DNA from 4 places in the Kitasatospora sp. NPDC051702 genome. Region 1 is predicted to be linked to each of the others. Evidence: riboswitches for the same ligand, from Rfam matches in the RefSeq annotation. Region 1 holds a riboswitch; each other region holds the start of a gene.
The links. Region 1 has a riboswitch for cyclic di-AMP ahead of AB0N04_RS04295 (NlpC/P60 family protein). Riboswitches for the same ligand answer to the same signal wherever they lie in the genome.

Region 1 (7,280 bases):
CGCGACAGCCCGCGGCGGGGTATGTCGACCGGATCGGACGGCGGCGGGCTCAGAGCCGGACCACCCCGGCGACCGGCATCGCGTTGACGCTCTCGTAGCGGACCTTGGCGCCCGGGTAGGGGGCGTGCACGATCACCCCGCCGCCGGCGTACATCCCGACGTGGTGCATGTCCCGGTAGAAGATCACCAGGTCTCCCGGCCGCGCTTCGGAGAGGCTGACCCGCTGGCCGGCGTACGCCTGGGCCTGCGAGGTGCGCGGCAGGGTCACTCCGGCCTGCCGCCAGCTGTAGTACATCAGACCGGAGCAGTCGAAGGCGCGCGGCCCGGTGGAGCCGTAGACGTAGGGCGAGCCGATCATCCGCACCGCGGCGGCCAGTGCGGCCGCCCCGCGCTCGGAGGCGGGCGGGGCGCTGCCGAGGTCCAGCCGGTCGGTGCCACGGGTGGCCCGCTGCTCGGCGTCCCTGGCGTCCTGGGCGGCCAGCCGGGCGCGCTCGGCGGCGCCCAGGCTGTTGAGCAGCCGCTGCGCCTTGGCGAGCCGCTGCTGGACCTGCTGCTTGCCCTCGGCGAGCGAGCGGCGGGCCTGTTCCAGTTCGGCGAGCTTGCCGGAGGTCTCGGTGCGGCGCTGGTCGAGCCGGCGCTGGCGGGTGACCAGCTCGTGCAGGGTCTCCTGCTGCCGCTCGGCGGCCTGGTCCAGGGTGCGGGCCCGGGTCAGGTAGCCCTCGGGGTCGGTGGAGAGCATCAGCTGGACGGTCTGTGCCAGGCCGCCGCCGCGGTACTCGGCGCCGGCCACGCTCGCCAGGTCGCCGCGCAGCTGGTTGAGCTGTTCCTGGCCGACGGCGATCTCGCCCTGGAGGGCGGTCGTCTCGCCCTGGAGGCGCTGCTGGGCCTCCAGCGCGGCGTTGTACCGCTCGGACGCCTGCTCGGCCTCGTCGTAGAGCTGTTCGACCTGCGCCTTGACGTCCTTGCGGCTGGGCGGCTCGGGCGCCCCGGGGGCGGCCTGGGCACTGCCGCCGGTCGTGACGCCCAGGGCGGTGGTGGCGGCCGCGGTCAGCACCAGCGCACGGGCGAGCAGTTGGGAACGGCGGTGCACGGGCATGGCGGCGGCGGCTCCAGTCCTGCGGCACGGCCCCGCCGCCGCACCCGGTGGGCGGTCTGGAAGCGGGAGTCCGGTGGCAGACGTTAGCGAGTCCGGGCAAGCGAGTCCAAACCCCTCCGGACCCGAATATTCGACCACCAATCGGACATCCGTCCGTGCCCGGTGGAAAAGCCGCAGGCCCGGCCCTCCGTGACGGAGGGCCGGGCCCGGGTGCTCCGGAGCGGGGATCAGACCCGCACGATGGAGGCCAGCGGCATGTTGGAGACCGCCTCGTAGCGCACCGACGCACCCGGCTTGGGCGCGTGCAGCACCTGGCCGTTGCCGGCGTAGATCCCCACGTGGTGGGCGTCGCTGTAGAAGATGAGCAGGTCGCCGGGCTGCGCCTGGGAGAGGTCGCTGCCGATCCGGGTGCCGGCACCGGCCTGCTCCTGCGAGGTCCGCGGGAGCGACACGCCGGCCTGGTTGAACGCCCAGACCATCAGGCCCGAGCAGTCGAACGAGCTGGGGCCGGTGGCGCCGTAGACGTACGGCGAGCCGACCTTGGTGGCGGCGATGGACAGCGCCGCGGCACCGCGGGAGCTGCCGGCGGCGACCGGCTTGGGGGCGGGCGCCGAGGTGGTCGGGGCGCTCAGGTCGGTGCGGTTGCTGTCCCGCGAGGAGCGGTCGGCGGCCTGCTGCGCGGCCTGCTGCTGGGCGGCCTTCGCGGCGGCGTCGGCCTTGGCCTTGGCCTCGGCGGCGGCCTTCTCCTCGGCCGCGCGGAGCGCCTGGCGCTCCTGCTCGGTCAGCGTGTTGAGGAGGTCCTGCGCGGCCTTGAGCTTGCCCTGGACCTCGTCCTTGGCGGCCTTCAGCTGCTGAGTGGTGGTCTCCATCTCGGCGAGCTTGCCCTGGGCCTCGGTGCGCACCTGGTCGAGCTTGCGCTGCTCGTCCTGGAGCTGCTTCAGCTGCCCCTTCTGGGTGTCACCGGCCTGGTTCAGCGTGCCGGCCTGGTTGAGGAAGTTGTCCGGGCTCGCGGAGAACATCAGCTGGACGGTCTGGGATATGCCGCCGTTGCGGTACTGCTCGCCGGCGATCTCGGCCAGGCCGCCCTGCAGGTCGGTCACCTGCGCCTGCTGCCGCGCCACCTGGTCCTGCAGGCCGGTGACCTGCTTCTGCAGCTCCTGCTGCTTCTCCTGGGCGGCGTTGAGCTTCTCGGTGGCGACCTCGGCCTGCTCGTTGAGCTGGTCGACCTGCTCCTTGACCTGGTCCTTGGTCGGCTGCGGGTCGGCGTGGGCGCCGGACTGCGCGGACAGCGCGACCGCCGCGGCGGCGACACCGGTCAGGATCGACACCCTGGCGCGGCCGGCGGGCTTGGGACGACGATGGGACGCCACGAAGGCGGGCTCCTTCTTCCTACGTCCGCCTACCGGGTGAGCTGACGGGTTCGGGCCGGAAGCGGGCCCTACGGCGCCTCACGGCCGTTCCACCGGCCGACCTGACGCCGATTCACCCCGGAGGAACGTGGTTCCCCGGCTCCGCTCCACAGCGCCCCCGACCACTGGGCTCCCCGCCGGGCGGCCCTTCGGCCTGCCCCGCTGCTTCGCGAACTCGACGGAAACCACCGCCGCCACCCTGGCTGGGCGATCGACAGTGCGGTGGTTCGAGGCACGACCCTAGTAACTGAACCGTGATCCGTTCAAATCCTTGTCAGAAAAAAGATGGAAGAAGACCCAAGTTCATTTGTGAATATGACCGATGGTGATCACCACCGCACGCAAAGCTGATCGGCTTTCATCGCAAGGCCGTTCAGGAACCCGGGGCGCGCAGAAATCCGAACGCCACCCCCGGTCGGGAGTGGCGGGGATCACAGGGCCGGCGACGGCCCCGCGGCGGCTGTCCCGCCGTCAGACCCGGCGGATGGTGTTGATCGGCATCGCGTCGGCCTTCATCACCTTCACCACGTCACCGGTGTGCGGGGCGTGCACCACCATGCCGTTGCCGATGTACATCCCGACGTGGTGCCGGTCGCTGCCGTAGATCACCAGGTCGCCCGGCTGGGCCTGGTCCAGCGAGGGCACCCGGGTGCCGACGTTGCCCTGCTCCTGCGAGGTGCGCGGCAGCGAGACGCCGGCCTGAGCGTACGACCAGACCATCAGGCCCGAGCAGTCGAAGGTGGTCGAGCCGGTGGCGCCCCAGACGTACGGCGAACCCTGCTTGCTCATCGCCTTGGCGACGGCCACGGCCGCGTACCCGCTCGCGGGCGGCAGGCTGCTGAGGTCGACCCGGTCCGCGCCGCGCGAGGCCCGGTCGTCCTGCGCCTGCTGGGCGCGCAGCGCGGCCCGCTCGGAGGCGCTGAGCGAGTTCAGCAGGTCCTGGGCGGCCTTGAGCTTCTGGTTGACGTCCGACTTGGCCTGGTTCAGGTCCTTGGTCGTGGAGTCCAGCGAGGCCAGCACGGCGGCGGCCTCGGCCTTCTCCTGGTCCAGCCGGCGCTGCTGGTCCAGCAGCCCCTTGAGCGCCTCGGCCTGGCTGGTGCTGGCCTGCTGGACGCTGGAGGCCTTGTCCAGGTACCCGGACGGGTCGGAGGAGAGCATCAGCTGGACGGACGGGTCGATGCCGCCGGTGCGGTACTGCTCGCCCGCCACCTCGGCCAGGCCCGTCTGCAGCTGGGTCATCTGCTCCTGGCTGCGGGCCACCTGGTCCTGCAGCTGGTCGGCCTGCTTGCGGAGCTGGTCGGACCGCTCCTTGGCGCCGTTGTACTTCTCGGCCGCCTGCTCCTGCTCCTGCTGGAGCTGGTCGATCTGCGCCTTGACGTCCGTCTTGTTCGGCTGGGGCGCGGCGTGCGCGGCCACCTGGGCGGAGAGGGCGACCGCGGTCGCAGCAGCAGCGGTGAGCACGGAGACCCGCGCGCGGCTCGGCTGCTTGGGACGGCGGTGGGAGGCCAAGGACCGGCTCCTTCTTCCATCGGCCTCACCCGATCAGGTGAGAATCCGGAAAATAGGTTTGACGCCAGACCCTAGTGAAGATCCAAGGGATTTTCCACTCCCCCGATGGCGTGAACTCCACCCTCCCGCTGACTTCACGAGATCCCCACACCACCCCGAACCGGTCGCTGACCAGCCGTCATCCCGCCCGGGCGGGGTTCAGGGCCGCGCCAGGCGGTTCAGCAGCAGCACCGACGCCACCGGGCGTGCGCCCGCCTTCCGCACGCCCTCGGCCACCTCGCGGTCGGTGGACACCACCACCACCGGACGGCCCTGCGGCTCGGCCCGCACCAGACGCCGGATCAGCTCGTCCGCCGTCTCGCCGGTCCGGCTGAACCGCACCCGCACCCCGCGCGGTGGCGCCATGATCACCGGGACGTCCAGGTCCTGCCCGTCGAACACGCAGGTGACCTCCGCCTGGGTGCGCTGGGCGAGCATCGCCAGACCGCCCAGCAGCCGCAGCCGCTGCTGCTCGAGCGGCAGCGTCGGATAGCCGGTCTTCGTCACGTTGTAGCCGTCCACCACCAGGTGCACCTGCGGGATCGCCAGCAGCTGGTCCAGCAGCGCCGGGTCGTCCTCGGCCAGGCCGCGCCGGGCCACGTCGTGCGGCGAGGCCGACCCGGGCACCACGGCCTCGACCAGGTCCGCTGGCCGGATCTGCGAGACCGGCAGCGCCAGCTCCCGCTGCAGCCCCTGCGCCGACTGCAGCACGGTGTCCAGCAGCAGCCGCAGCCGCATGTCCTCGACGCTGCGCCCCTCCCGGGCCGACCGGCGCGCCTGCTCGGCCGAGGTCTCCAACTCGCCGACCCGGTGCCGCAGGCGGCGCGCCTCGGTCTCGGCGGCGCCGCGCTCGGCGGCCGCCTGCGCCTTCACCGCCTCCAGCTCGCCGGCCAGCCGGCGGGTCTCGGCCTGCGCGCGGCGGGTGTCGCTCTCCAGGGAGCGCACCTTCTTGCGCAGCGACTCCGCCTCCCGGCGGACGTCCTCGGACTCCGCGCGCTGGCGGTCCAGGTCCGCCCGGGCGGCGGAGCGCAGCTCCGCCAGTTCGGCCTGCAGCTTCTCCACCAGCCGGGCGGCCTCGGCGGCCGCGCCCTCGGCCCCGACCCGCTCCGCCTCGTCGCCGGCCTCGGCGACCAGCCGGCTCCAGCCCGCCGAGCGCACCAGGTAGGCGGCGGCCGCGACGTCCATCGGATCGGCGGCGCTCGGGACGCTGCCCGACTCCAACGCCTTCACCAGGTCCGGCTGGCCCAGCCGCAGCCGCTCCGCTATCCGCACCCGGAAGGCCGGCTCCGACTCCAGCGCCGCGGCCAGCGCGGTCGCCGCGTACTTGGCCCGGCGGGCCGGGGTGAACTTCACGTACTGACGCAGGCTCTGCGGCAGCTCACCGGGCGGCAGACCGCCGAGCGCGTCCGAGGCCAGCCCGACCACCCGTCGGCGCACCCCCTCGGGCAGCGGCCGGTCCAGCTTCTCCACGACGCGCTCCGGCGCCGGGCCCTCGCCGGCGCCGGGGTCCTCGCCGGGCACCACGGACTCGGACGCGGCGGCGCCGGCCGCCGGCGGCTGCGCGTCGGCAGCGGGCTGAAGCCCCTGCGCTTCGGCGGGCTCCCTCGCTGCGTCCACCACGTCCTCGGCTCCGATCCTGGTCCTACGGGGTCCGCGGCCCGCGGCCGCCGCCCCTGTCGTCACGCTCCGTGCGTCCTGTCTGCATTGTCCCAGCGCGGTGGGCGGGCGCGCCGCGCACCGCCCGCCGCACCGGGGGCGTCAGCCCTGCTCGGCCGGGTCCGCCGCGTCCTCGGCACCGGGACGGGCGACCAGCTCGACCTGGTCGACGGCGTTGCACCAGCGGCAGCGCACCGACTCGACGGTCTCGCTGAGCACCTCGGTCTCCTCGACCTTGGACTCGCCGGCCAGGTCGAAGTGCAGGAACTCGGTGACCCGCGCGGAGCGGGTCACGTCGAAGCGGGTGAGGTTGCCGCACAGCGTGCAGCGCCAGCGCGTCTCGGCGGTCAGGGCGGGGACGGTCATCGGGGGTCCTCTCGGGTGGTCCCTGGGCGGGCTAGGCGCTCCCCCCGGAGCCCCGGCGTCGGCGGCGGGAGGCGGGAATGCCCGCGCCAAGCCTATTGCCTGGGGCAACCATCGCGGCCACCGGTTGCACGAAGCCGCAGGCCCGGCCCCGGCCCCGGTCCGGGGCCCCGAGTAGGCCACCTGCCGTACAGCGCGGTGTCACCCGCCCGGGCCGGAGGGATGCTTGGCCGCATGGCGCTGACGGCCCCGGGCCACACCGACGAGCGGGACGGCCGGCCGGCCGTGCCCGCCCCGGTGGTCACCTACGCCCTGATCGCGCTCAACACCCTGGTGTTCCTGCTGGGCCCGGCCGCCGGGCTCAACCCGCTGTACGGCACCGGCCAGGCCCGGGTCTGCGCGGAGCAGCGGTACGAGCAGCGCTGGGGCGCCGTCCCGGTCGAGCTGCTGACCGGGCACCCGTTGACCGCCGGGCAACTGGCCGAGGCCCCCGACCCCGTCCCCGGCTGCCCGGCCGCCCCGACCCCGGGCAAGCACCCGGCGCTGTCGGTGCTCAGCGGGCTCTTCCTGCACGCCGGCTGGCTGCACCTGCTGGGCAACCTGCTCTTCCTGCACGTCTTCGGCCCCACCGTCGAACTACGGCTCGGCCGCGCCCGGTACGCCGTCTTCTACCTGGCCGCCGGCAGCGTGGCCACGTACGGCTTCGCCCTGGCCGAGGCGCACTCCGCGGACTCGACCCGGGTGCTGATCGGCGCCTCCGGTGCGATCTCCGCCGTCCTCGGCGCCTACCTGCGCTTCCACCCGCGCTCCCGGGTGACGACGCTGGTCCCGCTGCTGCTGTTCCTGCCGCTGCGCTTCCCGGCCTGGCTGGTGCTCGGCCTCTGGTTCGCGCTGCAGTGGTGGTCGGTCCACGCGGCCGGGCCCGGGGTGGCCTACCTGGTGCACGTGATCGGCTTCTCGGCGGGCTTCCTCTACGCCTGCACGGTGGTCAGCCACCCCCCGAGACGACCCGGCTGACGCCCGATACGCTGGCGGCACCCCACAAAGGAGCCGAACGTGATCACCGCCATCGTCCTGATCAAGACCAGTGTCGACCGCATCCCGGAGATCGCCGAGGCCATCGCAGCCATCGAGGGCGTCAGCGAGGTGTACTCGGTGACCGGTGGCTACGACCTGGTGGCGATGGTCCGGGTGCGCCGGCACGACGA
Region 2 (7,280 bases), on a different contig from region 1:
GCCCGCATGACCGAGCCGAGGACGTCCGTGCCGTCGGCGGCCGTGGAGCTGCACGACTACGAGTACGCCGTGATCCGGGCGGTGCCGCGGGTCGAGCGCGGCGAGTGCGTCAACGTGGGGGTGCTGCTGTACTGCCGGCAGAACGCCCACCTCGCCGCGCGCACGCACCTGGACCAGGCCCGGCTGCTGGCGCTGGACCCGGTGGCGGACGTGCAGGGCGTGCGGCGGGCGCTGCACGGCATCGAGGCGGTGTGTGCGGGCGGCCCGCAGGCCGGTCCGGCGGAGGGGGACAGCCCCGGGCAGCGGTTCCGCTGGCTGACCGCGCCGCGCAGCGCGGTCGTCCAGCCGGGGCCGGTGCACACCGGGCTGACCGCGGACCCGGAGGCGGAGCTGCGGCGGCTCTTCGACCAGCTGGTCCTCTGAGGTCCGGTCCTCCGCCCTCCCCGGTCGTCCGCGGCCTTCCGCGGTCCTCCCGGTCCTCCGCGGTGACGGTTCCGCCTCCCCGGTGACGGTTGCCGTGGTCAAAGCTTGAGTTGGTGAAGCACTCCGCCGTACGCTGGTCCCATGGGTTCGACAGCGACGACGACCGTACCGACCAACGCCGAGTTGATGGAGGCGCTGGCCGCCGTCGGCGCGGCGTACTTCCAGGACTTCGCGGCCGCCGCCGCCCGGCACGGGCTCTCCTCGTCCCAGGCCAAGGCGCTGGGCTCGGTGCAGGAGCCGGTGCCGATGCGGGCGCTGGCCGGTCGGCTGGGCTGCGACGCGTCGAACGTCACCGGGATCGTGGACCGGCTGGAGTCGCTGGGCCTCGCCCACCGCGAGGCGGCGGCCGGTGACCGCCGGGTGAAGATCGTCGTGATCACGGACGAGGGCCGGGAGATCCTCACCCGGATCCGCGGCGAGATGGCCCGCACCCACCAGGCCTTCGAGGCGATGACCGACGAGCAGCGGATCGCGCTGCACTCGATCTGCGGGCAGGTCCTGCCGGTGCTGGCCGGGCGGGCGGGCACCGGGGCCTAGGACGCCGCAGCCCGGGCGTAGCGGCCCGGGCATGAGGCCCGGGCGTCGTGACCCGGGCACTGAGGCTCGGGCGCCGCGGGCGGGTGGGGCGCGGCCGCGGATCCGGCGGCGTTCCGGCTGACCTCGGCTGTTAGGCTTGCGAAGCGTGAGCGCGAAGCCCCAGATCCCCAATGTCCTGGCCTCCCGGTACGCCTCGGCGACCCTGGCCCAGCTGTGGTCCCCCGAGCACAAGGTGGTCCTCGAGCGCCACCTGTGGCTCGCCGTCCTGAAGGCCCAGCAGGACCTCGGTGTCGAGGTGCCGGCGAACGCCGTCGCCGACTACGAGCGGGTGATCGACCAGGTCGACCTCGGCTCGATCGCCGCCCGTGAGCGGATCACCCGCCACGACGTGAAGGCCCGGATCGAGGAGTTCAGCGAGCTCGCCGGCCACGAGCAGATCCACAAGGGCATGACGTCCCGGGACCTGACCGAGAACGTCGAGCAGCTGCAGGTCCGCCAGTCGCTGGAGCACGTGCGCGACCGCACGGTGGCCGTGCTGGTCCGGCTGGCCCGCCTGGCCGCCGAGCACTCCGAGCTGGTCATGGCCGGCCGCTCGCACAACGTGGCCGCGCAGGCCACCACTCTGGGCAAGCGCTTCGCCTCGATCGCCGACGAGCTGCTGGTCGCCTTCCGCCGCCTGGAGGAGCTGATCGCCCGCTACCCGCTGCGCGGGATCAAGGGCCCGGTCGGCACCGCCCAGGACATGCTGGACCTGCTCGGCGGCGACACCGCGAAGCTGGCCGAGCTGGAGCAGCGGGTCGCCGGCCACCTCGGCTTCGAGAACGTGCTGACCAGCGTCGGCCAGGTCTACCCGCGCTCGCTGGACTTCGAGGTGCTCACCGCCCTCGTCCAGCTGGCCGCCGCGCCGTCCAGCCTGGCCAAGACCATCCGTCTGATGGCCGGCCACGAGCTGGTCACGGAGGGCTTCAAGGAGGGCCAGGTCGGCTCCTCGGCGATGCCGCACAAGATGAACACCCGTTCCTGCGAGCGGGTCAACGGCCTCGCGGTCATCCTGCGCGGCTACGCCTCGATGACCGGCGAGCTGGCCGGCGACCAGTGGAACGAGGGCGACGTCTCCTGCTCCGTGGTGCGCCGGGTCGCGCTGCCGGACGCGTTCTTCGCCTTCGACGGCCTGCTGGAGACCTTCCTGACCGTCCTCGACGAGTTCGGCGCCTTCCCCGCCGTGATCGAGACCGAGCTGGACCGCTACCTGCCGTTCCTCGCCACCACCAAGGTGCTGATGGGTGCGGTGCGGGCGGGCGTCGGCCGGGAGACCGGGCACGAGGTCATCAAGGAGCACGCCGTCGCCTCCGCGCTGGCGATGCGTGCCGGCGCCCGGGAGAACGAGCTGCTGGACCGCCTGGCCGCCGACGAGCGGATCCCGCTGGACCGGGCCGCGCTGGACGCCCTGCTGGCCGACCGGCTCTCCTTCACCGGTGCGGCCGGTGCCCAGGTCGCCGAGGTCGTCCGCCAGGTGGAGGCCGTCGCCGCCGCCTACCCGGAGGCCGCCAAGTACGCGCCGGGCGACATCCTCTGACGTCGCCTCAGCCCGACGAGGGCCCCGCCGCCGTTCCGGTGGCGGGGCCCTCGTCCGTGTGCACGTGGCCCGGGTCGAGCGGCGGGGTGGTGCCGCAGGTCCACGCGCAGTCCGGCTCGGCGACGGGGTGGTCCTCCGGCGCGAGCACGTTTCCGCGGACGGTGGCGAGGGCGGTCAGCCCGCCGGCGCAGAGCAGACCGGCACAGATCAGCATCGCGGTGTGGAAGGCGGAGTCCACCGCGGACGGCACCCGGTAGGCGTCGCCGCTGAGCCCGGCGAGCGCCGGCAGGGCGGCGACCGCGAGCAGACCGGCCGCGCGGGCGGCGGCGTTGTTGACGCCGCTGGCGATGCCCGCGTGCCGCACCTCGACCGCGGCCAGCACCGTCGCGGTCAGCGGCGCCACCAGCAGGGTCATCCCGCAGCCCATCACCGTCACGGCCGGCAGCACGTCGGCCCAGTAGGTGGAGCCGGCGCCGATGCGCAGCATCAGCAGCACCCCGGCGGCGCACAGCAGCGGCCCGACGGTCAGCGGGATCCGCGGGCCGATCCGCTTGCCCAGCCGCCCGGCGCGCGCCGAGAACGTGAGCATCAGCACGGTGATCGGGACCAGGGCGAGGCCGGAGACCAGCGGGGAGAAGCCCGAGACGATCTGCAGCTGCACGACCAGCAGGAAGAACACCCCGCTGAACGCCGCGTAGACGCACAGGGTGACCAGGTTCACGGCGGTGAACAGCCGGGAGGAGAAGAGGCCGAGCGGCAGCATCGGCTCGGCGGCGCGGCGTTCGACCGTGAGGAAGGCCGCGCCGAGCACCAGCCCGACCGCTCCGGCGAACCAGACCGCGGGGGAGAGGCCCTCCCCGGCGGCGGTCAACGCGTAGGTGAGCGCACCGAGGGCGAGCGCGGCGAGCAGCGCACCGAGGACGTCGAAGCGACCGGTGGCGCTCTCGTCCCGGCTCTCCGGGACGTGCCGGGCGCCGACCGCGACGACGGCGGCCGCCAGCGGCAGGTTGAGCAGGAAGATCCACCGCCAGCCGGGGCCGTCCACCAGCCAGCCGCCGAGGAACGGGCCGACCGCCGCCGACACGCCGCCGAGCCCCGACCACAGGCCGACCGCCGCCGAGCGGTCCTCCGGGTGGAAGACGGCCTGCAGCATGGCGAGCGAACCGGGGGTGAGCAGCGCGCCGCCGATGCCCTGCACGGCGCGGGCCGCGACCAGCACCTGGATGGTGGGGGCGGCGGCGCAGGCCGCCGAGGCGGCGGCGAACCAGACCACCCCGATCAGGAACACCCGGCGCCGGCCGTACCGGTCGCCGAGCGCGCCGCCGAGCAGGATCAGCCCGGCGAGCGTCAGCAGATAGGCGTTCAGGGTCCATTGCAGGGAGGCGAGGGAGGCACCGAGGTCGGTGCCGATCCGGGGCAGCGCGACGTTCACCACGGTGCCGTCGAGCATCGCCATGCTGGAGCCGAGCACGGTTGCCAGGAGTACCCAGCGTCCCTGCGCGGTGCCCAGGCGCAGGGTGCCGGCCGCGGAGGTGGCCACGGCCCGATCCTGCGCCCCGCGGGGCCCGCGTGACAAGGGTCACCGGGGGGTGTGTCGACGGTGTGCGGTGCGTGAGCGAACGGTCGCGCAGCGGTGGCGGGATCGGCGCAGCGTCGTGGATCAGTGGCGCCGGGTGAATGGATTGTGCACGCACGGTGCAGCCGATCATTCGGAGTGTCACGGCCTCGGCGGGGATGGTTGTCCGTTCAAGAGATCGACATTGCTTCACCCGGACGGATGGGTTTTAGTTCAGCGACCGCCCGGCCAGTCCGGACGGATCCGCCGGGTGGAACGCCGAATCCTGCCGCTGCCCGGTGGTTCGAACTGAACTCTGTACGGCAGGAGCGGGGGACCCACAGGTAAGTCGCCGGACCGGGATCGGCACGCGCTTCGCGTACCGGATCCCAGGGCCGGCTTGGGGTGAAGCCGCGCATGCGGCCGGGCAACTCCAGCCCGAACCCGACAGCTCACCTCGCAGGCGTCGGAGAGGAAACTTCCATGCCTGCTCAGGCTCGTCGTATCGCCCTGCCCCGCGCCGCCCGCATCGGCATCGCCACCGCGGTCACCGGGGTCTCCTTCGCCTTTCCGCTCGTGGCCGCCGTGAGCGCCCAGGCGCACACCGCCCCGGCCGCCCCGGCCGCGCAGAGCTCCACCTGGACCGGCGCCACCAGCGTCGACGCCAAGCCGGCCGCCCCGGCCGCCGCTCCCGTCACCGCCCCGGCCCAGGCCGAGAGCTACCGCGTCGTCAGCGGTGACACCCTGTCGAAGATCGCCGACGCCAAGCACGTCGACGGTGGCTGGCAGGCGCTGTACGAGCACAACCGCTCGGTCGTCGGCGGCAACCCGAACCTGATCTTCCCGGGTCAGCACCTCTCGATCGCCGGCCACGCCGCGCCGTCCGCGGACGCCGCCCCGGCGAAGCCCGCCGCCCCGGCCGCCCCGGCCAAGCCCGCCGCCCCGGCCAAGCCGAAGGCCCAGGTGCAGGCCAAGACCGAGGCCGCCAAGCCGTCCGCCCCGGTCCAGACCCAGGTGCAGACCGCCGCCCCGAAGCCGGCCGCCGCCGTCACCGCCGCCCCGGCCGCCGCCAGCACCTCGGGCTTCGTCGCCCCGCTGGCCAACCCGAAGCTGGGCACCGCCTACGGCGTGGCCGGTTCGATGTGGGCCTCCGGCCACCACACCGGCCAGGACTTCGTCGCCTCCACCGGCACCCCGCTGCGCGCCGTCGCCAACGGCGTCGTGGTGAAGGCCGGCAACGGTGGCGCCTACGGCAACGAGGTCGAGATCAAGCTCGCCGACGGCCACTACGCCGAGTACGCGCACCTCTCCTCGATCGGCGTGTCGATCGGTCAGACCGTCACCGTCGGCCAGCAGATCGGCCTCTCCGGTGCGACCGGCAACGTGACCGGCCCGCACCTGCACTTCGAGATCCGCACCGGCTCCGAGTACGGCTCGGACATCGACCCGGTCGCCTACCTGCGGGCGCACGGCGTCGCTCTCTGACCCTGACGGGTCGAGGGCCCGGTCCCGCCGGACGGGCCTTTCGGGACTACCGCTGATGCGGGGCGAAACGATCCTCCGGGATGGTCATGTCGGGTGACCGCTCGACCGGGTGATCGCCGCAACGGCGGACATGGGCGCGGGACACGCCCAGGCCGGCCCGGCTCGCGAGACCTCCCTCGCGAGCCGGGCCGGCCGCTGCCGTTTCCGCCGCCGTTCCCGGGGACGTTCCCGGTGCGTCTCCGCTTCCGGCGCCGGCGCGCGCAACGGGCGGACGCGCCGGGGGTGTGACGTCGGCCCCGGGGGCGTCCGCCGCCTGCCGCCTGTCGGGTGCCGTTCGCCGGGTGCCGTTCGCCGGGCTGCGGGTTCAGAGCCGGTGGACGGGCAGGCCCTGCTCCGCGGCGTTCAGCAGCTCGTGCACCCGCTGGCCGAACTCCTCGGTGTCGGCGACGGGTTCGGGGAAGACCAGGCGGACGTCGCGGTGGCCGTGCGGGTGGTCCAGGCGCAGCACCAGGCCGTGCCGGTCCAGGGCGAGCGGCCGGACGTCCGGCCGCCCGGCGAGCAGCGCCGGGTCGAGCAGCCGGGTGAGGACGGCGACGGCGTCCGCGTGGTCGTCGGCGAGGTGGGTGAGCAGTGCGGCCTCGTACCGGGCCAGCGGGTCGGGCGCGGCGTGGGCGAGGTCGGCGGCGGTGAGGGCGCCGGTGCCGTACGGGGTGGACAGGACGGCGTGGGCGACGTCCACACGCAGGTGGACGCTGATGCCGTCGTCGGCGAGGTGGGCCAGGTGCAGCCGGCCGGCCAGGGTGAGGCGGGCGCGGATCCGGTCGCGGACGGCGACGGGGGAGACATCGGTGACGTCGAGCACGACCGCGAGGCCGTCGGTCTCGCGCGCGGCGGCGGTGGAGAGCGGGGAGCCGAGCGGGGCGCGCAGGCGCAGCCGGGAGCCGTGGACGGAGACCGGGGTGTCCAGGTCGTGGTGCTCGCCGAGGGCGCGGACGGTGAGCGAGGAGGTCGCGGCGAGGAGGCTGTGGACCCGTTCGGCGGTGGTGGGCTCGGGCACCGGGGCGTCGTCGGTGGGCAGACTCATGACGGACCTCCAGTTGGTTAGGTGAGCCTAACCTAATCACCGTGGGAGGGTGTGGCAAGTGCCGCCCCTTCTGCGCCGTCCGAGCGGTGCGCGGAAGGGCCCGGACGCGCGGGGCGTCCGGGCCCTTCCGTCCGGGCGGCGGCGCTCAGCCGATCACGGCCTGGGCGTCGATCTCGACCAGCATCGGCTCCTGCGGCAGCTCGACGAAGACCGTCGTCCGGCAGGGCTTCACCCCGCCGGGCTTCACGTTCTCCTCGATGAACTCCGCGTAGACCTCGTTCATCAGCGGGAAGTCGGCCCGCTGCGTGAGGTAGACCCGGAACATCACCACGTCCTCGATGGTCGCGCCACCGGCCTCGACGATCGCCTTGACGTTCTCCAGCGTGCGCCGGGTCTGGGCCCGCACGTCGCCGCGGTACAGGTACTCGCCGGTCGCCGGATCCTGCGGGCCCTGCCCGGAGACCTGGAGGATCGGGCCCTTGCGGACGCCCTGGGAGAACGTCCAGGCGGGCGCGGGGGCGCCGTCGGTGCGGATCTCGGTCTTGTCGGTCATCGGCTTC
Region 3 (7,280 bases), on a different contig from region 1:
GGAGATCGGCGTGCGCTGCATCGCGCTCGCCGTACCGGGCGCGCCCACGCCCACCGCGCTCTCCGTCTCCGGCCCCGAGGCCCGGATCCGCGCGCTGGAGGAGCAGGCCGGCGCCTCCGCGCTCGTCCCGGTGATGCACCACATCGCGGCCCGGCTGGGGCAGGTCCTGGCTCCCTGAACGGGCTCAGCCCCTCTCCCGGTGCGCCGGAGGCCGGCCTGACCCCGGATGCGCCGCAGGCCGGACGGCCCCCGGTGCGCCGGAGGTCCGACGAGCCGACTTCCGGTGCACCGGTGCGCCCGTCCAGGCGAACGGCTGGCGGGTTGTCCGGGCCCCCGGCGGCCGCCCCGCCACCCTGGGTGCGGGCGCGGCGCGCGACGGCGCGGGCCGCCGGAGCGCAAGGGCACGGGTGAGTCGCGATGGAACGCAGGAGCACGGGGCGTCGGGGATCCGGCGGGGTCGGTGGGGCCGGGCTGGTCGCCGTGGTGGCGGCGGGTTGCGCGGTGGCGGTGCTGGCCGCCGGGCCGTCCTGGGCGCTGCGCCGCCCCGAGCCGCGGCCGGTGGTGGACGTCGGCGCGGCCCTGGTCAAGCCCTCGAACTCCGACCTGGAGGTGGTCCGGATCGACCCGGACCCCGCTCCGCCCGGTGGCAGCACGACGATCCACGCATTCGTCGGGAACGGCGGCCCCGACACCACCGCCTCGCCGTTCACCGTCGTGGTCACCCTGCCGGAGGGGGTCACCCCCGAGGAGCCGTTCTTCCCCGAGGACTGCGAGGTGTTCCAGAACGGCCACCGGGTGCGCTGCGTCTTCCCCGCGGGGCTGAAGTCGGGGCGCAGCGCGACCGCGCTCGTCCCGGTCCGCCTCTCCCCCGACCTCCCGCTCGGCACCCTCCAGGGCGGCTGGGTCGCGGTGCGCGGCGCGGACGACAAGGACGAGACCAACAACCGGAAGCCGTTCGAGATCAGGGTGGTCGAGACGACCAACGACTGAGCCGGTACGCCCGAGCGCCCGGGGCCGAGTGGTCGGCCCCGGGCGCTCGGGCGTCAGCAGCCGGGAACGGGCTGCCGGCGGTGATCACGTGAGCCGTCGGGCCCGAGCGGCTGGACCCGACGGCTCACGCGTCAGCGGTAGACCCGGACGTAGTCCGCGGCCATGCTGAGCGGCGTGGTCCCCTGCGGCGCCGGGTGGTACTGCCCCGCGCACACCGAGAGGTTGAGGATCAGGTACGCCGACCAGTTGGCGCCGACGCCCTTGCCGTCCGAGAAGACCTTGACGCCGTTGACGTACCAGTCGACCGAGTTGGCGCCGTAGTAGGTGCCGATCGTCACCCACTGGTCCTTCGCGACGGCACCGGCGTCGGTGTAGTACTTGGCGTTGCCGGGGTTGACGTGGTTGGTCAGCTCCAGCAGGTTCGGGTTGTCGGGGTGGTACTCGAAGGAGTCGATCTCCCCGTTGCCGTTCTTCCAGGTCCACAGGGCCGGCCAGGCACCGGAACCGGACGGCAGCTTGACCCGGGTCTCGGCGTAGTCGCCGGTCTTGACCCGGAAGCCCTCGCTGGAGCCCTCGGTGGTCAGGAAGCCCGCGTTCCAGGCCTGCTTGCCGTTCTCCAGGGTGGTGCCGCTCGGCGCGGCCGTGAAGGTGGCGACCCCGTTGGCGACGCTGACGTTGTTCTTGTTCAGCAGGTCGAGCTTGTTGTCGTCCGGGTTGTGGTTCCCGTACCTGTAGGCGGTGCTCTTGTCACCGACCCAGCGCGAGCCCCAGGTGATCGAGCTGTTGAACTCGTCGGACCAGGTCAGCGCCTTGCCCGCGACCGGGGAGGCCGGGGTGCCCGCCGAGGGGCTCGCCGTGGCACCGGGGGTGCCGGTGGGGGACGGCGTCGGGGTGGCGGTGGGGGTCGCGGTGGGAGCCGGGGTCGGGGTCGCCGTGCCGGAGACCACCAGCTGCTGCGAGGGCAGGTTGTGCCAGGCGCCGCCGAGGTCCTGCCAGAAGCCGAACTGGCTGTACGTCCCGGCCGGCAGCGCGCGGGCACCGCTGGTGAAGGACAGCCCGCTCGGGCAGATCTGCACGTTGGAGAGGTTGCCGGGGAAGTCCAGGTTGGTGCCGCGCGCGTCGCGCACGCCCACACCCACCGTCTTCGCGGTGACGCAGGCCGAGGAGTGGACGGTCAGCGAGGCGGTGGCGGCCTTGTTGGCGACCATCGTCGCGGGGGCCAGCCGGTCCTGGGTGACGGTCGGGGTGGTGGCGGCGTGGGCGGCGACGGTCGCCGGGAGGCCCAGCAGACCGGCACCGCTGACGGCGACCGCCCCGGTGGCGGCGAGGGCGGCGAAGCGGCCCCGGTGGGCCGGGCGGGCGTGGCGCGGCGTGCGGCGCCGGAGGGCAGGCTGGTGCATGGGGTGTCCTCTGCGACGCCTGCGAGGTGAGCTGTCGGGTTCGGGCTGCAGTTGCCCGGCCGCCGGTGGGAGCGGCTTCACCCCTAGCCGCGACCCGCACGCGGGAGAGCGTGCGGGCCGGGCGCTGACCTTGGTTCCCCCGCTCCCGTCCACTGTGGTCCTCGGTTGCCCGCCGGCGGGTGGACGGGACTCGGCGTCCCGGCGGCGGGGTCCGCGTGGCGGACGGCCGTTGCAGGCTAGGCAGACCGTCCGTGAACGGACAACTCTGCCGGGCGGGTTGTCACGCAGCTCACAGTGGTGTCGATCAACGACGCTGCGTGGCGGTCGAGTTGATCATCCCCTCGGCCGAGCCGGGCGTCCACCCGGCTCCCGGCCTGCGCCGCCGGCGCCCGGCGACCGGAGGACGGCTCGCCGGTGCCGCCGAGGGACGTCCGGCGGGCGCCCGCCCGGTGCGCCCTCCGGCGCGGCCGACTCCCCCGGCCGCGCCCGGCACAACTGCACCCGCCGGGCTCGCCCGGTCGGATAAATTGGAGGTCCGACATCTTCCGCAGTGCACAAGACCCCACGGACCACCCGTGCGCACCCCACCGGGAACGAGGTACCGCCCCACCATGACCGCGCCCCTGCCCGCCTTCGCCGGCCGCACCTACCTCTTCCGGGCCGACAACGGCGCGGCCTTCCGCAACGCCTACTCGGCCGACGGCACGCGGCTGCGCTGGGAGGGCCTCGGCGAGTCCGCGGGCCAGTGGGAGGACGTGCGGCTGCACGTCGCCGAGGTGGCGCCGGAGATCTACTTCGTCAGCTGGACGGAGCAGAGCGGGATCACCGTCAGCCACGTGATGGACCTCGGCAGGCTGACGGTCCGCGCCTTCTGGACATTCGAGGGCGAGGGCGGCCGGGTGGGCGAGCTGCACACCGGGACCCTGGAGCGGGTGGCCTGACCGATCGGTCCGGGCGGTCCGGCCGGGGGCCGCTGCGGTCCGGGGCCGTTGCGGTCCGGAGCCGTTACGGTCAGGGGTCGGTCGGGCCTGGGCCGGGCTCGGGCCTGGGCCGGGCTCGGGCCTGGGCCGGTCGGACCGGGGCTCAGACGGTCTGGTTGGGCACCTTGAGGTGCTGGGACAGCCACTCGAGCGAGGAGGGCAGCAGCGCGCTCCACGTCTCGAAGTTGTGGCCGCCGTTCTCCAGCATGCTGTAGGACACCTTCATCGGGTCCTTCACCGCGTCGACGAAGGCCTCGGTCTCGCGCCGGTAGTCGCCGTCGCCCTTCTTGGTGCCGGCGAGGAGCACGGACACCTTCGGCTGCGGCAGGTTCTTCAGCCGCCACAACAGGTTCGCCTCGTTTCGGCGCTGGCTGCTGCCGCCGAACAGGTCCCCCGTGGTCGGGTCGTCCGCCGCGTCGTAGTAGGCGGAGAGCGCGACGGCCGTCGGGAAGACGTCGGGGTGGCGCATGGCCAGCTTGAGCGCGCAGTAGCCACCGGTGGAGTTGCCCATGAAGGCCCAGGCCTGCGGGTCCGCGGAGACCCGGTAGCTCGCCTGGATCGCCGAGGGGACGTCCTTGGTGAAGTAGGTGTCGGACTGCGCGCCGCCCGGGATGTCCTCGCACTCGGTGTCCTGCGGCAGGGCGGGCGAGGGGCGCACCAGGACCATGACGGTCGGCTGCATCCGGCCCTCCTGGAGCAGCTTGAGCGCCGCGCCGGGGTAGTTGAAGCGCGTGATCAGGTTCTCGGCGATCCCCGGGAACCCGGTGCTCACGATCACCGCCGGGAACTGCTTCTGCGCGTACTCCGGCTGGAAGTACTGCGGCGGCAGGTAGACGTAGCCCTCGGTGGAGAGGCGACTGACCGCGCCGTCGATCCGCACCTTGCGGATCTCCCCCGACTGGGCGGGCTCGCGGCCCATCGCGCCGCCGCCCTTGACGGAGGCGTGGCCGATCGTCTCCACGAGCAGGCGCCCGGAGGCGTCCGCCTTGTTGTGGATGACCACCGGTCCGGTGTCGCCGGTGCCCAGCAGGTCGTCCCAACTGCTGTAGAAAGCGAAGTAGTTGTTGGCCACCAGGCCGAGCGCGGCGAGCACCGCGAGCTGGGTCGCGAGCAGTGCGCCGATCCTCCCCAGGACCGCCTGCCAGGTCGCTCTCGCGAGTCTGGGCCAGAGCCAGACCGTGCCGGCCATCATCACGACGGCGATCAATACGGTCAGCGCCAACACCTTGTGGCTCGTCAGACCCATGTCCTGCTTGCTCCCACGCCTCGAACTCCAGTCCCCTCCGCTGGGGACATCCGAGGAGGTCACCCCGGTTCCCCCCGCCGGGGCGCGAGGATCAACCCTAGCGTCCGGCTGGGAGAAGGCTGACGACGGCTGGGAGGTCACGGGGAGTCTGCTGGTCGTTTCCGGGTAACGGATAACAGGTGACAGAGTTTGAAATCTGTTATCTGTTATCTGTCGTCTGAAATCTGTCAGCTGTCAGCTGTTGTCACCACGCGGGCGGACCGGGCCGGCGGGATGGCGGACGACGGCCACGGCCCGGCGCCGACCGTCGCCGCCCTACCGACACGCCGGCCACGCACCCCCTACCCTGAGCGTGCATCAGGTCGAGACGGACCGACACGGAAGGCGACCCATGGGCGGCTGGACGGACGACATCCGGGCACGGGTGCGGGAGCCCCGGATCTGGTACGTGGCGACCACCGGGGCGGACGGGGCCCCGCACGTCACGCCGATGTGGGTGGACCTGGCGGGCGACCGGGTGTTCTTCAACACCACCGTCGGGCGGGTCAAGGAGCTCAACCTCCGCCACGACCCCCGGCTCTGCCTCTCCCACGCCGATCCGGACGACCCGTACGACCGCGTCCAGATCCACGGCCGGGCCGTGGAGTTCGTGACCGGCGAGGAGGCGGACCGCCAGCTGGACCGCCTGGCCCGGAAGTACCTCGGCTCGGACCGCTACGAGTGGGGCGTGCCGGGCGAACGGCGCGTCACCGTGTTCGTCGAGCCCACCCGGATCCGCCGGGTCGTGGGGGTCGAACCACTGCCGGCCGCCGCCCGCCGGAGCGACTGACACGCCGGAGCCGGCGGGGGGTTCGAGGGCGTAGCGGCGCCGGGGGCGGAGCCACGCCCCCGGGGGGGCTTCAGGACACCCGTTCCCAGAGCCGCAAACCGGCCGTGAGCTCCCGCATGCAGCGCGCGCCGAGGTCCTGCGGGGAGTCCGGGCCGGTGGCGGGCGCGTCGGAGGAGGCCCACTGCTCCAGGGCCACCCGGATCGCCGCGGTCGCGGCGGCGGCGGCCAGCCGGATCTCCAGCGGATCGGTGCCCGCCGGGCAGCGCTCGGCGAGGACGGCGCGCAGCCGCGCCTCGGAGTCGGCGTGGACGCGCTGCCAGGTGCCGTCCAGGCGCGGGTCGCGCAGCAGGCTGCGGGTCCACCGCATCATCTCGGCGCCCGCCTCGTCGACCGGCGTCAGCGACACCGCCGCCGCACTCTCCAGCGCCTCGCGCAGCGGCAGTCCGGCCGGGCTCTCGGCGAGCCGGTCGACCCACTGCCGTCCGCCCGCCGCGAGCAGCGGGGCCACGGCGTCCTCCTTGACCGAGAAGTACCGGTAGAAGGTGCGCAGCGAGATCCCCGCGGCGAGGGCGATCTCCTCGGCGGTGGTGGCCTCCGCCCCCTTGTCGGCGAAGAGCGCAGCGGCGGTGCGGGCGATGTCGAGCCGGGTGGCGTCACGGCGGCGCTGGGTGAGGGTCGGGCGTCCGGTCACGAGGGTCAGCCTACGCGGGACTGCGCCAGGTCGGCACGCCCTGGCCACATGGCTCGACAAGCCTTATTGGCACGTTATGCCACCTAGGCGTACCGTGTCTCTTGAGGTCGAGAGACCACGAACGAACGGAGTACCACCATGGAGCGCTTCAGCGGACGGAACGTCCTGATCACCGGCGGCGGCTCAGGCATCGGCCAGGCGACCGTGCACCGGATCCTCGCCGAGGGCGGACGGGTCGTCGCCGTCGACGTCGACGAGGACGGCCTGAAGAGGACCCTGGACCGCGCCACCACCGACGGAGTCGCGGACCGGCTGACCATCCAGGTCCTGGACATCTCGGACGAGCCGGCCGTCGTCACCGGCGTGGCCGCGGCGGTCGCCGGCCTCGGCGGGCTGGACGTCCTGGTGAACGCGGCGGGCATCCTCCGCTCCTCGCACACCCACGAGACCACCCTGGACTTCTGGAACGGGCTCCTCGCGGTCAACCTCACCGGCACCTTCCTGATGACCCGCGAGGCGCTCCCCGCCCTGCTCGCGGGCGGCAAGGGCGTGGTGGTCAACTTCAGCTCCACCTCGGCGAGCTTCGCCCACCCCTACATGGCCGCGTACGCCGCCACCAAGGGCGGCATCCAGTCCTTCACGCACGCCATCGCCGCCGAGTACGCCAAGCAGGGGCTGCGGGCGGTCTGCGTCGCACCGGGCAGCATCGACAGCGGCATGACCAACGACCCCGGCCTGCCCTCCGACGCCGACTTCAGCCTGCTGGCCAAGCTCTCCCCCGCCCTCGGTCAGGGCTTCGCCGGCCCGGAGACGGTGGCCGGGGTGATCGCGATGCTGGCCTCCGAGGACGGCGCCTTCGTCACCGGCACCGAGCTCCGCATCGACGGCGGCACGCACATGTGACACGCCGGGCCGCCGGTTCCCCGCCGCGCGGAACGGACGCGCCGGGCCCGCGTCGCTCCCCCGAGGGGGCGGCGCGGGCCCGGCGGCGCGTGCTGGCGGGGGTGGCTGGCGAGGGTGGCTGGCAGGGGGCGCGTGAGGTCGCCGGGGTGGCTCGGCGGTCAGGTCAGGGGCTTGGCCATGACGATCTCGCGCACGCCCGTGACCGCGTCGGCGCCGGTGTCCGGGGCCGTGTGGGCGTCGG
Region 4 (7,280 bases), on a different contig from region 1:
GCGATCGAGCACCCGCGCTCGGGCTTCGAGCAGTACCACGCGCTGCTGGCCGCCCGCGGCCTGCTCTCCCGGCTGCCCGGCCCCGAGGCGCAGCGGCTGCGGGACGCGGTGGCCGGGCAGCTGATGCTGCCGGACGGGATCCCGTACGGGTCGGACCGCAGCTGGCTGGCCGAGAAGATACTGTCCCGGCTCGGGCCGGCGGCCTTCGTCCCAGCCCAGTCGGGCGGCGCCCAGGCGGTGCCGTCCCCGGATCCGGCCGGTGTTCCCGGTCCGTTCCCGGATCCGGCCGCGGCACCCGGGCCGGTGCCGGTGCCCGGTCCGGCCGCGGCGCCGGATCCGGGCTCGACCGGCGCTCCCTAGCTAGGACCCGTCCCGGGCGGCCCGGCGGCGGTGGTCGGCGGCCCGCAGCACCAGGAGGCGGCGGGTCCGGCCGTCCTCGGCGCGGGGGAAGCGGCGGATCTCGCTGGCGATGCAGCGCTCGCCGAGCGCGCGGCGCAGCGGGTCGAGGTGGCCGCAGCGGCGGCCGTGGCCGTCGTGCAGCGGCTGGACCCGGACCTCGCCGTCCGGGGAGGTGACCCGGACGAGTTCGGCCAGTGCGGCCACCTGCCCTTCGATGCCGAACCGTTCGGGGTAGGCGAAGAGCAGGTAGGCGCTCAGGGTGAGGGCGAAGGAGCCGTCGGCGAAGGGCAGCCGGGGCAGTGCGGCGGCCACGTAGCGCTGCGGGTGCGCGGCCGCGTCGGCGGTGAAGAGCCGGCGGGCGCGGTCCCAGCTGCGCAGGTAGCGCTCGGAGCGGTAGGGGTGCGGCGCCGGGTACAGGTGGGGCCGGGCGGCCATCGCCGCGGCCATCGAGGCCCGGGCGGCCAGCGCGTGGGCGGCGACCTCGGGGGCGGGGAGCACGTAGGCCGGGTCGGCGGCGATCACCCGGCAGCCCAGTTCGCGCGCTTCGGCGGCCAGCCCGGCCGCACCGCCGGGGCAGTCAAGCAACGGGCCGGGAAGGGCGGCGAGTTGGGACCGGGTGAGGTCGAACAGAGCGCAGTACTCGTCCAGTGGCCGGGAGGTGACGAGGACGGCGGCGTCCACCGCGACCGGGGCCTCGGCGGCCGGCCGGGCGGCGGGCCCGGCCCCGGTGCCCCGGTCGGCGGGGGTGCGTACGGCGGCCACCCGGCCATCGGAACACGCGGCGGCCCCGCCCGCATCCGGGGGTCTCCGGACGGGGGCGGGGCCGGTGTCGGCGGGCGGGGGTCGGCGGCCGGGCGGGGGTCAGCCGGCGAGCAGGCTCCGGGCGGCGGACCGGTTCACGGCGGTCAGGCCGCGGACCAGCTGCGCGGTGAGCAGGACGAGCAGCACGCCGGCCAGCGAGAAGGCGGCGATCTGCCAGGCCCCCTCGACGTAGTAGACGTGCCGGACGTGGTCGCTGTCGGAGAAGTCGAAGAGCCGGTAGCCGCGCCAGTCGGTGAAGGTCGGGAACACCCAGTGGTACGCCGGGTAGAGCGCCATCGCCCAGCCGAGCAGCAGGAACGTCGTCGTCATGGTGAAGCTGAAGACCGCCCACGGGAACATCACCACCTGGTGGAGCGCGGCCTTCCAGCCGGCCGGGTCGGCCAGCCGCGCGGTGATCGCGCCCCAGGTGCCCGGGCGGACCTGGCGCACCGGCTCCGGCTCGGGGACGTCCAGGCCCAGCATGCCGCGGGCGCGGGCCCGCTCCGTCCGGCCCAGGCCCCGGGCGGCGGTGGTCAGGCCGGCCAGCACGGGCAGGCCGAGGACGGTGACGACGGTGCCGAGCCCCAGGCAGAACAGGGTGATCACGAGGGAGAAGCCGACGACGGCCACCGGCAGGCCGGTGAGCGCGTAGCCGATCTCGCGGTAGTACTGCCCGGAGAACGGCGCCCGCCAGAAGGACGGCACCGACCCGGGCCGGCTGGAGCGGGCGGGGGTGCGGTACGGGTCGTCGCCGTAACCGCCGAGGACGTCCCAGTCGCGCTCCTGCATGCTTCGGCTGCTGCTCATGTCCCGGCCTCGGTCCCTCGTTCTCGGTTGCTGACCCGGCCAGTCTGGTCGAGCGGGCGGTGCGGAACGATCCGGGGACCCGGCGGATCGGGGGTGGGGTTAACCCCCCGGTCCGGGAGCGCGCTCAGCCGTGCGGACCGGCCGGGCGGGGTCGGCCCGGCGGGGTCAGCCGAGCCGGGTCGGCCTCGTGCGCCGGCCGGCCGGGCCGGCCCACTCCCCGGTGGTCAGCGCGTACCGGTGCGCGCCGGACCGGACGCCGCCCCCGGGCGGGTCGTGTCGGACCGGCCCCTGCGCCCGGAACCCGAGCCGGGTGAGCACCGCGGCGGAGGCCCGGTTGTCCACGTCGACCCGGGCGGTGAGGCGGCGCAGGCCGAGGGCGCCGAAGGCCAGCCCGCAGAGCAGGCCGACGATCTCGCCCGCGTGACCGCGTCCGCGGGCCCCGCGGCCGACCGCGTAGCCGAGCTCGGCGCAGCGGCCGGTGCCGAGGGTCAGGGAGGCGTGGGCGATCGGGGTGGCGTCCGCCGGGTCCTCGGCGTCCTCGCGCCGGGTGACGGCGAGCTGGTACGTCCGCCGTTCCCGCGCGAGCGCCTCCTCCAGGTAGAGCTCGATCTGGTCGGCGCAGGTCTCGCGGTCCCAGGGGTCGAACGGGAGGTACCGGGTGACCTCCGGGTCGCCGAACAGCGCGTGCAGCGCGTCCACGTCCCCGGGGGTGTGGTGGTACTCGCGGATGGCCAGCCGGGAGCCGGTGAGTCGTACGGGGACCATGGCTGGCGACCCTACCCCCGGCCAGCGGTTACCGTTCGGGCTATGAACGACGAAGACCTGCGGCTCGCCCCGCGCACCAGGGCCGCCGACCTGCTCGCCTGGGCGGCGGCGGAGGGCCGCGTCCCGGTGGCCGAGGGGCCGCTGCGAGCCGTCCTGGCCCTGCTGGAGCTGGGCGGGGGCAGGATGCACGACGGCTGGCCCGAGCTGACCTCGAACGCGGTGGAGCACCTGCTCTACGAGCGTCTCCACCTCTACGTCCAGCCCGGGCCGGAGACGGACCCGCTGGCGTACGGCGCCGCGGTCGAGCTGCTGGTGGACCACCAGCGGGCGGCCCGGCGGCTGAACGCCAAGCGGCAGGAGCGGCTGCACGCCGAGGCCGAGTGGCAGGGCGAGGTCGCGGCCGGACTGCTGCGCCGGGCCGACCTGGTGACCTGGCCCCGGCTGTACGCGCTGCTGCTGCACGCGTACGAGGTGGACGTCGCGGACCCGGCGGCGGTGCGGGCCTGGCTGGACGGCTTCCGGGAGCTGGCGGAGGAGGAGCGGCTGGCCGCGATCGCCGCGCTGGTCCCGACCGGCTGGCTGGACGAGCTGGACGAGCAGGGCTGGGGGCCGGCCCGGGTGCTGTCGGTCGGCATGGCGACGGACGGCGCGCGCCGGCTGCTGGAGCAGGGGCTGATGCGGCGCAGCTACCGCAACCTGGCGGAGCTGACCGCCGCGGGCCGGCCGATGCCGGACGAACTGTCCGGTGACTTCGGGGAGTTCGAGGAGGCTGCGGCGCAGGCCGCGCTCGACCTGTGCGGCGAGTGGACCGTCCCGGGGCTGGCGCGGCTGCTGCTGGAGGAGTTCCCGGACCTCGCACCGGAGCCGGGGCAGGAGGAGATCGACGCCTACCTGGCGGCGCTGCCGCAGGAGTAGCCGCCCGCGGGGCGCCGTGCCGGAGCCCCGGCCGCACGCGTGCGGCCGGGGCTCCGGTCCGTTCGGGTCCACCGCGGCCCGCCGCGGTCGACGGGGGTCGGCGGGGGCCGGCGGGTGCCGGCTCAGCGGGTGCCGGCGGGAGGATCGGCTCAGGGGGTGAGGCCGCGCTGCTCCAGCCAGGTCTCCGGGTCGACCGGGGCGCCGCCGCCGGGGCGGACCTCCAGGTGCAGGTGGGGGCCGGTGACGTTGCCGGTGGCGCCGACCTTGCCGATCTGCTGGCCGGAGGTGACCTTGCCGGAGCCCTTGATGATCGAGGAGAGGTGGCAGTACCAGATCTCGGTGCCGTCGGGCAGGGTCTCGACGATCCGGTAGCCGTACGAACCGGACCAGCCGGCCGAGGTGATGGTGCCCTGGCCGACCGCGAAGACCGGGGTCCCGGTGTCGGCGGCGAAGTCCAGACCGGTGTGCAGGTGGGCCCAGTAGCGGGCGCTCTGGCCGTAGTGGGCGGAGAGGTTGTAGTCCTTCACCGGCAGGGTGAGGGCGGCGGCCTTGGCCCGCTCGGCCTCCTCGGCGGCCCGCTTGGCCTCGGCCTCCTTGGCGGCGGCCTTGGCCTCGGCCTCCTTGGCGGCCTGGACGCGGGCGCCCTCCTCGGCGGCGGTGCGCTGGCTGTCGGCCTGCTGCTGGATCCGGGCGGCGAGCGCGAGCCCGGGGTCGGCGGAGAGGGCGACCGGGGTCTCGTCGGGGGCCTCGACGGCGGGCGCGGCAGCCGGGGTGGCGGAGGCGAAGCCGGTGGCGCCCAGGGTGGCCGCGACGGCGGTGACGCCGAGCAGCGGGGAGGCTCCGCGGGTCTGACGCGGCATCCGGTGCCGGTTGGCGTCGGCTTCCGGGGCGGGGTGCTCCAGGTCGGCCATGCCGGGGTGGTCGAGGAGCCGGGTACCGGCTGCGGGGCCGGCCGGGTGTGCCGGGGTGTGCGTCGACGCCACGGAGGCGCGCTCCTTTCCTTCCTTCGCGCCTACCGGGTTAGCTGACGGGTTCGGAGCAGGAAGGTCTCCTACGGCCGGGCCTGGGCCCCGCCGATTCACCCCAAGGAACGTGGTTCCCCGGCTCCCTGGCCTGCCCGGAGGCCGGCCGGCGGGATTAGGCGACGGCGCACGGTGCCGTCTGGGTACGGCGTTGACGACCGCGCTGCGTTATCAAACGTTAATCCTAGGGCGCCCCGATTCCAAGCCGTCCGCCCGGGACGACCGCAGATGACCAGGGCGCTCTGGTAGGTGATGGCGGGTTTTGTCCCCATTGACCGGCATTGAGCCGCTCGACGTGATCGAACGTCAGCGAACGACCCCCCATCTGAGTACGCCTACTCATGTGCGGACCGATCACCCCGCCGCATCCTGACGCCATGAACGCACCGATGCAGTCCCGCACCACGGCCGCGTACTACATCCAGGCCGTGCTCTCCTTCGCGCTGTCCGGCGGAGCCCTCGCCGTCGGGATCGCCTACCTGCCGGTCGGCGGCTGGACCCGCGCCTTCCTGGCGATCGGGCTCCTCTACACCGTCACCTCGTCCTTCACGCTCGCCAAGGTGGTCCGGGACCGGCAGGAGACCAACGAGATCGTCACCCGGGTGGACCAGGCCCGGCTGGAGAAGCTGCTCAGCGAGCACGACCCGTTCAAGGTCGACGGGGTCTGAGCGGGCACCGCGGGACCCCGGGGGCGGACGGCACCGAGGGCTTGACGGCTAAGGCTATTAGCCTTAGCTTTATGGCTATCGGCAGACGCCGACGACCCGCAGCGGCGGTCCCAGGAGGCCCACCATGAACGCCACCAGCGCCACCAGCACCCAGTACCTCGACGTCCCCGGCGGGCGCATCGCCTACGACGACACCCGGCAGGGCGACGGCGCCCCCGTCGTCCTGCTCCCCGGGATGCTCGACACCCGCGCCGCCTACCGGCACCTGCACCCGCTGCTGACCGCCGCCGGCCACCGCGTCATCACCATGGACCTGCGCGGCTTCGGCGAGTCGTCGATCGTCTGGGACGACTACTCACCCGCCGCCATCGCCACCGACGTCCTGGCCCTGCTGAACCACCTCGGCATCGAACGCGCCGTGCTCGTCGGCAACTCCTACACCGGCGCGACCGTCGTCAAGGTCGCCGGTGACGCCCCGCAGCGGGTCGCCGGGATCGCCCTTATCGACGCCTTCGTCGAGAACCCCCCGGCCAACGCCCTCATGCGCGGCGTCGTCCGCGCGATGGGCGCCCTGATCGTCCACTGGCCGGCCTTCTGGGGCTTCTACCACCGCAAGCTCGCCTTCCCCGGTGCCAGGCCCGCCGACTTCGACGCCTACGTCGACGGACTCGTCGCCGCCATGCGCACCCCGGGCCGCCGGACGGCCACCCGCGGACACGTCTCCGGCGACTCCGCGCCGATCGGCTGGACCGCCGCCGTCCGCTGCCCCGCGCTCGTCGTCATGGGCGGCAAGGACCCCGACTTCCCCGACCCGGAGGCCGTCGCCGACCGGCAGACCGCGGCGCTCGGCGCCCGGAAGGTCATGATCGAGGGATCCGGCCACTACCCGATGGCCGACGCCCCGGAGGCCACCGCCGGCGCCCTGCTGCCCTTCCTCGCCGAGCTCGCCTGACGCCTGACGCCCGGCCCCGGCCGCGGGCCCGCTCGCCCGAGCCCGGTCCGCCCCGCCGCGCCCGGGCCCGCCCCGGTCGTCCGCACCGCCCGCCCGCCCGTCCGCCCGTCCACGGAGAGACCGCACCATGCCCCGAGTAGGACTGACCCCCGACCAGGTCGTCGGCCACGCCCTCGCCCTCATCGACGAACAGGGCTCCGAAGCCCTCACCCTGGCCGCCGTCGCGGCCCGGGCCGGGGTCGCCACCCCCTCGCTCTACAAGCACGTCAGCGGCGGGCTCGCCGAGCTGCGCCGGCTGCTCGCCGTCCGGGTCACCGAGGAGCTCGCGGACCGGCTGGCCGAGGCCGCCGTCGGCCGCAGCGGGGACGACGCCGTCGCCGCCGTCCTGCGCGCCTACCACGCGTACGCCGCCGAGCACCCGCACCGCTACGCCGCGCTGCCCCAGGCCCCGCAGCCCGACGACGACCTCTCCCGCGCGGCGGCCCGGCTGGTGGGCGTGATCATCGCCGTCCTCCGGGAGTACGGCCTCGACGGCCCGGAGGTGATCCACGCGGCGCGCACCGTCCGCTCCGTCGCCCACGGCTTCGCCTCGCTCTCCATCGCCGGCGCCTTCCAGCTCGCCGAGGACCTCACCACCACCCACGACCGGCTGATCAGCACCCTCACCACCGGCCTGCGCTCCTGGCCCTCGGCCTGAGCCCGCCGCCGGGGCGCCGACCGGCCCGGGCCCGCGGCGGGGAGGGCGGGAGCACCGGTGCCGGTGGGGCTGCGGGGGCGCCGTTCACCCGCTTCAGCACCCACTTGAGAAATAAGGTATTAAGAATTAAGTGCCCCTCCGGGCACCCAAAGGGCACCCACCACCCTCCTCGGAACGGAAAGGCCGGGTATCCGATGGACCTGACCTCGCCGTGGCTCCCCCCGTCCGAGGACGACAGCCGGACGCAGCCCAGC

Region 2: it holds a riboswitch for cyclic di-AMP, as region 1 does, so the genes downstream of both, AB0N04_RS20700 (LysM peptidoglycan-binding domain-containing M23 family metallopeptidase) here and AB0N04_RS04295 (NlpC/P60 family protein) in region 1, are expected to answer to the same signal.
Region 3: it holds a riboswitch for cyclic di-AMP, as region 1 does, so the genes downstream of both, AB0N04_RS01565 (glycoside hydrolase family 16 protein) here and AB0N04_RS04295 (NlpC/P60 family protein) in region 1, are expected to answer to the same signal.
Region 4: it holds a riboswitch for cyclic di-AMP, as region 1 does, so the genes downstream of both, AB0N04_RS35830 (M23 family metallopeptidase) here and AB0N04_RS04295 (NlpC/P60 family protein) in region 1, are expected to answer to the same signal.

The regions. Positions count from the first base shown of each region.
Region 1 covers NZ_JBFAZB010000003.1:167,064-174,343, reverse strand. The annotation lists gene AB0N04_RS04300 (NlpC/P60 family protein) at 50-1,096, opposite strand; gene AB0N04_RS04295 (NlpC/P60 family protein) at 1,324-2,466, opposite strand; cyclic di-AMP (ydaO/yuaA leader) riboswitch at 2,477-2,630, opposite strand; gene AB0N04_RS04290 (NlpC/P60 family protein) at 2,977-4,014, opposite strand; gene AB0N04_RS04285 (NYN domain-containing protein) at 4,213-5,574, opposite strand; gene AB0N04_RS04280 (hypothetical protein) at 5,812-6,075, opposite strand; gene AB0N04_RS04275 (rhomboid family intramembrane serine protease) at 6,307-7,089, shown strand; gene AB0N04_RS04270 (Lrp/AsnC ligand binding domain-containing protein) at 7,129-7,280, shown strand, end outside.
Region 2 covers NZ_JBFAZB010000024.1:32,391-39,670, forward strand. The annotation lists gene AB0N04_RS20675 (HipA family kinase) at 1-10, shown strand, start outside; gene AB0N04_RS20680 (DUF3037 domain-containing protein) at 7-423, shown strand; gene AB0N04_RS20685 (MarR family transcriptional regulator) at 565-1,020, shown strand; gene purB (adenylosuccinate lyase) at 1,166-2,596, shown strand; gene AB0N04_RS20695 (MFS transporter) at 2,604-4,136, opposite strand; cyclic di-AMP (ydaO/yuaA leader) riboswitch at 4,449-4,632, shown strand; gene AB0N04_RS20700 (LysM peptidoglycan-binding domain-containing M23 family metallopeptidase) at 4,635-5,636, shown strand; gene AB0N04_RS20705 (DUF2470 domain-containing protein) at 6,001-6,720, opposite strand; gene AB0N04_RS20710 (RidA family protein) at 6,866-7,273, opposite strand.
Region 3 covers NZ_JBFAZB010000001.1:366,696-373,975, reverse strand. The annotation lists gene AB0N04_RS01575 (IclR family transcriptional regulator) at 1-178, shown strand, start outside; gene AB0N04_RS01570 (hypothetical protein) at 418-990, shown strand; gene AB0N04_RS01565 (glycoside hydrolase family 16 protein) at 1,122-2,390, opposite strand; cyclic di-AMP (ydaO/yuaA leader) riboswitch at 2,399-2,557, opposite strand; gene AB0N04_RS01560 (MoaF N-terminal domain-containing protein) at 3,002-3,331, shown strand; gene AB0N04_RS01555 (alpha/beta hydrolase-fold protein) at 3,474-4,616, opposite strand; gene AB0N04_RS01550 (PPOX class F420-dependent oxidoreductase) at 5,008-5,445, shown strand; gene AB0N04_RS01545 (TetR family transcriptional regulator) at 5,516-6,136, opposite strand; gene AB0N04_RS01540 (SDR family oxidoreductase) at 6,275-7,039, shown strand; gene AB0N04_RS01535 (GNAT family N-acetyltransferase) at 7,198-7,280, opposite strand, start outside.
Region 4 covers NZ_JBFAZB010000068.1:16,531-23,810, reverse strand. The annotation lists gene AB0N04_RS35855 (hypothetical protein) at 1-360, shown strand, start outside; gene AB0N04_RS35850 (class I SAM-dependent methyltransferase) at 361-1,161, opposite strand; gene AB0N04_RS35845 (sensor domain-containing protein) at 1,261-2,007, opposite strand; gene AB0N04_RS35840 (GNAT family N-acetyltransferase) at 2,173-2,772, opposite strand; gene AB0N04_RS35835 (hypothetical protein) at 2,815-3,687, shown strand; gene AB0N04_RS35830 (M23 family metallopeptidase) at 3,837-4,670, opposite strand; cyclic di-AMP (ydaO/yuaA leader) riboswitch at 4,683-4,841, opposite strand; gene AB0N04_RS35825 (YiaA/YiaB family inner membrane protein) at 5,087-5,377, shown strand; gene AB0N04_RS35820 (alpha/beta hydrolase) at 5,502-6,329, shown strand; gene AB0N04_RS35815 (TetR-like C-terminal domain-containing protein) at 6,457-7,026, shown strand; gene AB0N04_RS35810 (SpoIIE family protein phosphatase) at 7,221-7,280, shown strand, end outside.